Regions from separate parts of the Isoptericola sp. S6320L genome, predicted to be linked through region 3. Evidence: riboswitches for the same ligand, from Rfam matches in the RefSeq annotation. Region 3 holds a riboswitch; each other region holds the start of a gene.
What was found. A riboswitch is a leader RNA that binds a small molecule or an ion and turns the genes downstream of it on or off. The one in region 3 is predicted to bind cyclic di-AMP.
Positions count from the first base shown of each region.

Region 1: it holds a riboswitch for cyclic di-AMP, as region 3 does, so the genes downstream of both, MWU57_RS06795 (M15 family metallopeptidase) here and MWU57_RS04380 (C40 family peptidase) in region 3, are expected to answer to the same signal.
Region 2: it holds a riboswitch for cyclic di-AMP, as region 3 does, so the genes downstream of both, MWU57_RS11505 (C40 family peptidase) here and MWU57_RS04380 (C40 family peptidase) in region 3, are expected to answer to the same signal.

Region 1 covers NZ_JALKAT010000008.1:64,631-66,889, forward strand. The annotation lists gene MWU57_RS06790 (basic amino acid/polyamine antiporter) at 1-859, opposite strand, end outside; cyclic di-AMP (ydaO/yuaA leader) riboswitch at 1,070-1,221, shown strand; gene MWU57_RS06795 (M15 family metallopeptidase) at 1,310-2,206, shown strand; gene glmS (glutamine--fructose-6-phosphate transaminase (isomerizing)) at 2,216-2,259, opposite strand, start outside.
Region 2 covers NZ_JALKAT010000019.1:33,220-35,478, reverse strand. The annotation lists gene MWU57_RS11510 (septum formation family protein) at 1-548, shown strand, start outside; cyclic di-AMP (ydaO/yuaA leader) riboswitch at 874-1,018, shown strand; gene MWU57_RS11505 (C40 family peptidase) at 1,020-1,895, shown strand; gene MWU57_RS11500 (ABC transporter ATP-binding protein) at 2,092-2,259, shown strand, end outside.
Region 3 covers NZ_JALKAT010000005.1:2,174-4,432, forward strand. The annotation lists gene MWU57_RS04380 (C40 family peptidase) at 219-1,016, opposite strand; cyclic di-AMP (ydaO/yuaA leader) riboswitch at 1,019-1,197, opposite strand; gene MWU57_RS04385 (metal-dependent transcriptional regulator) at 1,358-2,056, opposite strand; gene serC (phosphoserine transaminase) at 2,161-2,259, shown strand, end outside.

The DNA of each region.
Region 1 (2,259 bases), on a different contig from region 3:
TCCCCCCGTCACCGACGGCGGCCTCCAGCACCCCGGCCATCGACGGCTGCCGGAGCTCGGCGATCTCCTCCACCGGCATGATCCCGTAGGACACCATCGTCACCGACGCGAACACCGCGAGCACGCTGCCGAACCCGAGCAGGGTCGCCCGACCGACGTCCTCCCGGCGGCGCGCGTGCCGCGAGTAGACGCTGGCCCCCTCCACGCCGAGGAACACGAAGACCGTCACGAGCATGGTGTCGCGCACCTGGTCGAAGAGGGACCCGTAGGACTCCCCCGCCCAGTTCCCGGCGAAGACGGCCGGGTCGAAGACGAAGACGGCGATCAGCACGAAGACGACGATCGGCACCAGCTTGGCCACGGTGACGACCCTGTTGATCGCCGTGGCCTCCTGGATCCCCCGCCGCACGAGCAGGAAGAACAGCCACAGCCCGGCGGACGACAGCGCGACCGCGAGCAGCGTGTCGCCGGCACCGAGCTGCGGGAACCACGCGCCCAGCGTGGACATGATGAGGACCCAGTAGGTCACGTTGCCGACGCAGGCGCTCGCCCAGTAGCCCGCCGCCGAGAAGAACCCCGTGTAGTCGCCGAACCCGGCCTTGGCGTAGGCGTAGACCCCGGCGTCGAGCTCCGGCTTGCGGACCGCGAGCCGCTGGAAGACCAGCGCCAGGGTGAGCATGCCCGCCCCGGCGACCGCCCAGGCGACGATCGCCCCGGCGACACCGGTCTCCTGGGCGAAGCGGCGCGGCAACGAGAACACGCCGGCACCGACCATCGACCCGACCACCATCGCGGTGAGGGTGAGCACGCCCACGCGGGTGCCCGTCGAGGGGCCAGCCCCGTCAGTCCGCTCCGCCATGTCGCCGCCCCACCCGCGCCGTCGGTCGCCGTCCTCGCGATCCTGGCAGGCGCCGAGGAGCAGCGCACCCGGAGGCGCACCGCAGGCGCACCCCGAGACACCATCCGGCATGCCGTTATCCGTTCGTGACAAACCCGGTCCCGGCGGGGTAGGTTCTGCCTACCTCGCCAGGTCGCGGGGTACGTCGCGCGGGCGCCGAGCCCTGTCACCGTGCGTCGTCGACCGAAGCAGACACGGGGCGGGGGAACCAACGACGGGCGCCACGGCGCCCTTGGGGTGAAGCCGACGCGCAGTGCGCGTCGGCCGGGTCAGTCTCCGACCCGAATCCGACAGCTAACCCCGAAGGCGACAGGAGATGACGATGACCAGGCACACCCGCGCGCCCGGCCGCACCGGCGGGGCGACCACGTCCAGCACCACCCCGACCCCGCGCCGCCGCGAGGGGGCCCGATGAGCCGGGCGCGCCGCGGCCGGCACTTCGCCGAGCCGCCCGCCCGCGCTCCCCGCGCGACCCGCTCAGCCGGTGCGACCCGCTCAGCCGGTCCGACCCGCTCGACCGGTGCCGCGCGCGCCGCCCGTCCGCCCCGCGCTGGCCGGGTCGGCGCCGGATTCGCCCTCGCGCTGGCCACCGCGTCCGCCGTCGTCGCCCCCGCCGTCCTGCCGGAGGAGGCCAACGCCGAGGGCAGCGCCACCACGACCATCGACCCGGCGACCCTGGCCGCGGCCGAGCGGGCCGTCGCCGAGCGGTCCGACGGTGCGGCCGCCTCGCGTTCCGGCACGGCCCGCGCACCACGCTCCGTGGAGGCCGTCGTCGTCGACCAGGGGGCCAAGGTGTCCCGGGACGGCGACCGCATCGACCGGGACGCGATCAAGATCGTGCCGGCCGAGCCGGCACCGGCCGCGCCGGACGAGCGCGTGCCGCCACCGGGCTGCGACCCGAGCATCGACCCTCAGGGCAGCAACGGCCGCCTCTCGACGGCCGACCTCTGCGCGCCGTGGGACGGCGCGGTGCTCCTGCGCGCCGACGCCGCGACCGCCCTCGCCGCGCTGAACGACGCGTACGTCGAGCAGTTCGGCGAGCGGATGTGCATCACGGACGGCTACCGCAGCTACGACCAGCAGGTCGTGCTCAAGGGCCTGAAGCCGGGCCTGGCGGCCACCCCGGGCACGTCGAACCACGGCTGGGGCCTGGCGATCGACATCTGCCCGGAGTCGTACTCCGGCGACCGCTGGGCCTGGCTGGCCGAGCACGGCCCCGCGGCGGGGTGGACCAACCCGGCCTGGGCCCGCCAGGGCGGTGCGGGACCCTACGAGCCGTGGCACTGGGAGTTCTCCCCCGCCGCGTAGCGGGGCGCGTCACTCCACGGTGACGGACTTCGCCAGGTTGCGCGGCCGGTCGA
Region 2 (2,259 bases), on a different contig from region 3:
CGCGCTGGGGCGCCCCCGGGGGGCCGACGCCCGCCGCCCGGGCCGCCGCGCGCCGTCGGGCACGGGGCTGGGTGCTGTCCGTGCTGGGCGTGGTGGTGCTGGTCGTGGTGGCGGCGGCGGGCGGCTCGTGGCTCGTGAACCGCGCGCACGACCGGGCCTGGGAGCCGGTGGCGGGCGACGTCGCGGAGCCCGGCACGGTGAACGCCGTCCAGCTCGTGCTGGGCTCGTGCCTGGCCGACGTGCCGGACTCCGCGACGGTCGGCACCGTCGAGGTGGTGCCGTGCCGAGACGCGCACGTCGCCCAGGTCGTCGGGCGGCACGACTCGACGGTCGACGAGGTGTGGCCGGGCGCCGACGTCGTGCAGGCCCGCGCCGCACGGGCGTGCACCCCCGAGCTGGTCGGCGCGCGGGCGGAGGCCTCCGGGCTGGCGGACGACCTGACGTGGGTCCTGTGGACACCCAGCGAGGAGTCGTGGGAAGCGGGCGACCGCGCCGGGCTCTGCGTGACCGTCTCGGCCGCGCCGCGGACCGGCACCCTGCTGGAGTGAGCCTGCCCAGGGGCCGCCGAGTTGTGAAGATCCGCGCCCGACCTGCATCGATGGTGCCGGTGCGCCCCGCGCGTCGAGCTGCCAGGACCGGGCATCGACGACATATCGACCGCCGATCTGTCCGCGCCCGGCGAGATATAGCGGCATTTGCCGCACTCGCCCCCGATGTTCTCCCGGACGGATTTCTTCACGGGTTCTTCGCGAACGACCCTGCAACTCACCGTTATCCGACTGTGATCTGACCGGGATCCGTCGTTAGCGTTCGCGGGTCGCCCCACGTCTGGGGTGAACGGTCGGGCCGCAAGCCGAGTGCTGCCGGCGGCCCGGCATCACCGAACCCACGGCAGCAGCGGGAGAACCACGTTCTTCGGGCGGACTCGTGCCGCCCTCGGGGTTAAGCCGTCCCACGACGGCGGGCCATCACTTCTCGGCCTCATCCGACAGCTCATCTCGCAGGCTCGAGAGGTCAGCATGTCCATCACTCACCACAGTGGTGCGCGCCCGCAGGACGCCACCACGGCGCGCATGCCGCGCCTGCGACGCTCGACCGTCGCCATCGCCCTGTCCGCCGCGCTCGCCGGTGGCACCCTCGTCGCCGGAGCCGGCCAGGCCTCGGCAGCACCCGCCCCGTCCACCGCGGCGGCCACCTCGACGGCCGGCCTCTCGACCACCGGCCACGGGCTCGTCACGGCCCGGACCTCCAAGCCCGTCGTCAAGGTGTCGGTCTCGCGCAAGACCGCCAAGCAGGGCAAGGGCAGCACCCGTCCCCGGTTCACCGTCCAGGCCACGAAGGGCGGCGACGCGGTCAAGGGCCGGGTCCGGCTCTTCGTCGACGGCAAGAAGGTCAACGTCAAGAAGCTCAACAAGAACGGCATCGTGCGCATGAAGCCGTTGCTGAAGCACTACGACGTCGGCAAGAACCGCATCCGCCTGACCGTCGTGCCCGCCAAGTCCACCGGCCTGGCCAAGGTCAAGAAGCACCGCACCATCCGGGTGAAGGCGAAGCAGACGAGCGGGGCCAAGGTCGTCCAGGTCGCCAACCGGTACGTCGGCTACCGCTACTCCTACGGCGGCACCAGCCCGTCGTCGGGCTTCGACTGCTCCGGCTTCACCTCGTACGTGTACAAGAAGGCGACCGGCAAGAACCTGCCGCGCACCACGTCCGCGCAGAAGCGGGCCGGCAAGGCGGTCTCGCGGTCCCAGGCCCGCCCCGGTGACATCGTCTACACCCCGGGCCACGTCTCGATCTACGCCGGCAACGGCAAGATCATCGAGTCGGCGCGTCCCGGCGTCGGCGTCGTCAAGCGCAAGATGTGGCAGGACAACCCCACGTTCGTCCGCGTCTGACGCGCACCGCACGCACCGCACGCCCGTGCCCGGCACGGCTCGACCTGTTCGAGCCGTGCCGGGCACGGGCGTGCGGCGTTCCCCCAAAAGTCGTAGGCCACGTTCCCCCTCCCGCCAGAAGCGACGACGACACCGCCCCGGCCAGGCTGGGAGCACCGCGCCGGAACCGGCCCGGCCACACGCGAGAGGGGATCACGTGCCCGCCATCCAGATCACCGGGCTCCGCAAGTCGTACGGAGCGTTCGACGCCGTGCACGACGTCGACCTGACGGTCGAACCGGGCCGCGTCGTCGGTCTGCTCGGCCCGAACGGCGCCGGCAAGACCACCACCCTGCACGTCCTGCTCGGGCTCGCCGCACCCACC
Region 3 (2,259 bases):
CGGCGGGCATGTCACGTTTAGGTCACGGCGACGTGCGACACGTGCCCCCTTACCCCTCCCGGGGCCTCTGGGCGCCCCGCTGAGGCCCTCGATCTCACCGCCCGGACGACTCCTCGTCGGAACGGTGTCGCCGCGCCGAGCGACCCCTGCGGGCCCCGGGACGCGACGAGGCCCCGCCGCGCACTGCGCGACGGGGCCTCGATCGGTACGACGGGGCGTCAGCCCACGCGGATGAACGTGGGGTTCGACTGCCAGATGCTGCGGAACTGGATCGTCTTGCCCGGACGCGGGGCGTCGATCTGCGTGTTGCCGCCGGCGTAGATGGCGATGTGGCCCGGGGACCAGATGAGGTCGCCCGGCTGCGCGGCGGACCGCGAGACGACGGTGCCCGAGTAGCGCTGGTCCGACGAGCTGCGCGGCAGCGAGACGCCGGCCTGCGCGAACACGTACTGCGTGAAGCCCGAGCAGTCGAAGCCGGACGGCGAGGTCCCACCGGAGACGTACGGGACGCCCACGTAGCGGGAGGCGATCGAGATGATCGTCGAGCCGTTGGCCGAGGCCGGGGCGGCCGACGTGGACGAGGACGAGGAGGACGACGTCTCGCTGCTGGTGCTGGTGTCGACGGCGGTGCGCTCGCCCGAACGGGACGGCGCGACCTCGCGGACGGGCTCCGGCTCGGGCTCGGGGGCCGCCTTGATCTCGGCCGCCTCGGCGATCTTGGCCGTGACCTTCTCGACGGTGATCTTGGCGTCGGCGTCGACGGTGACCACGGGGGCCGCCTCGAGCGCCGTGCGCGCCTGGTCGGTCAGCGCGCCGAGGTCGACGGTGCTGAGCTTGTTGGCCGCGTCGTGGTCGACCGGGGCAGCCTGGGCAGCGGTGGCGCCACCGATGGTCGACACGAGCAGACCACCAGCGGTGGCCACGACGGCGGCCCGGCGGCCGGCAGCCGCGGACGGCGCGGCCAGCATGGGACGGCGTGCGGCACGGTGCTTGGCACGCGTGGTGCGAGCAGTCACGTTCAACCTCTCCTGTCGCCTACGAGGTCAGCTGTCGGGTTCGGGTGGGAGAAATCACCCGGCCCCCCAGGACTCTCGTCCTGGGCGACTTCACCCCAAGGACACCGTGTCGGTGCCCGAAAGTGGGTCCCCCGCTCCTGCCGGCGGTCATCCGTGGAAACCGAGGCGGCGGCAGGGTTAGGCGTCCGTCCCGGTACTCACCGGAGGAATCTCCCGCGAGCGTGTCCGACCGTACCCGAACCGGCGAGGGATGTCACGTTCCGATCACGGCATCGCGCGCGCCGCCCGGGAGCGCCCCGCCGGAAGGCTGGCGCGGCCCCCGCTGAGCGCCCGCGAGGCGCTCAGCGCGCCGCGACGAACAGGTGCTTGGCCAGGTCCTCGGGCAGCTCGAGCCCCTCGTCGGCACCCGACGCCTGCACGGCGTAGTAGTCGCCCAGCGACCGCGCCTCGATCCGCGCGCCGGGGACGATCCCGACCTTGGCCAGCCGGGCGAGGAACTCGTCGTCGACCTGGACGGGCTCGGCGATGCGCTGCAGCACGATCGCCACCTCCTCGGAGCCACCGCGCAGGAACGCCGGCAGGGACTGCACACCCTCGAGGAACGGCACGTCCTCGTACTGCTCGCCCAGCTCCGACAGCCCGGGGATCGGGTTGCCGTAGGGGTCGTGGTGCGGGTGGTCGAGGAGCGTGACGAGGCGCCTCTCGACGAGATCGCTCATCACGTGCTCCCAGCGGCACGCCTCGTTGTGGACGTGCTCCCAGTCCAGCTTGATGACGTCGGTGAGCAGCCGCTCGGCCAGCCGGTGCTTGCGCATGACCCGCGTCGCCTTCGACCGGCCGTCGTCGGTGAGCTCGAGGTGACGGTCGCCCGTGACGACCACGAGCCCGTCGCGCTCCATCCGCGCGATGGTCTGCGAGACCGTCGGTCCCGAGTGCCCGAGGCGTTCCGCGATCCGCGCGCGGAGCGGCGTGATGCCCTCCTCGCCCAGCTCGTAGATCGTCTTCAGGTACATCTCGGTGGTGTCGATCAGGTCGGTCACGTCCACTCCCGTCTTGAGGCCCGGGCCTAGTCTATTCGCACACGTCACCGATCCGACCTCCGCCCCCGTGCGGCCGGACACACCACGCGAGCCACGGAGCCCCCATGACCCTGCAGATCCCCTCGTCGCTGCTGCCGTCGGACGGCCGGTTCGGCTCCGGCCCCTCGAAGGTCCGCACCGCGCAGGTCATGGCCCTCGGGACG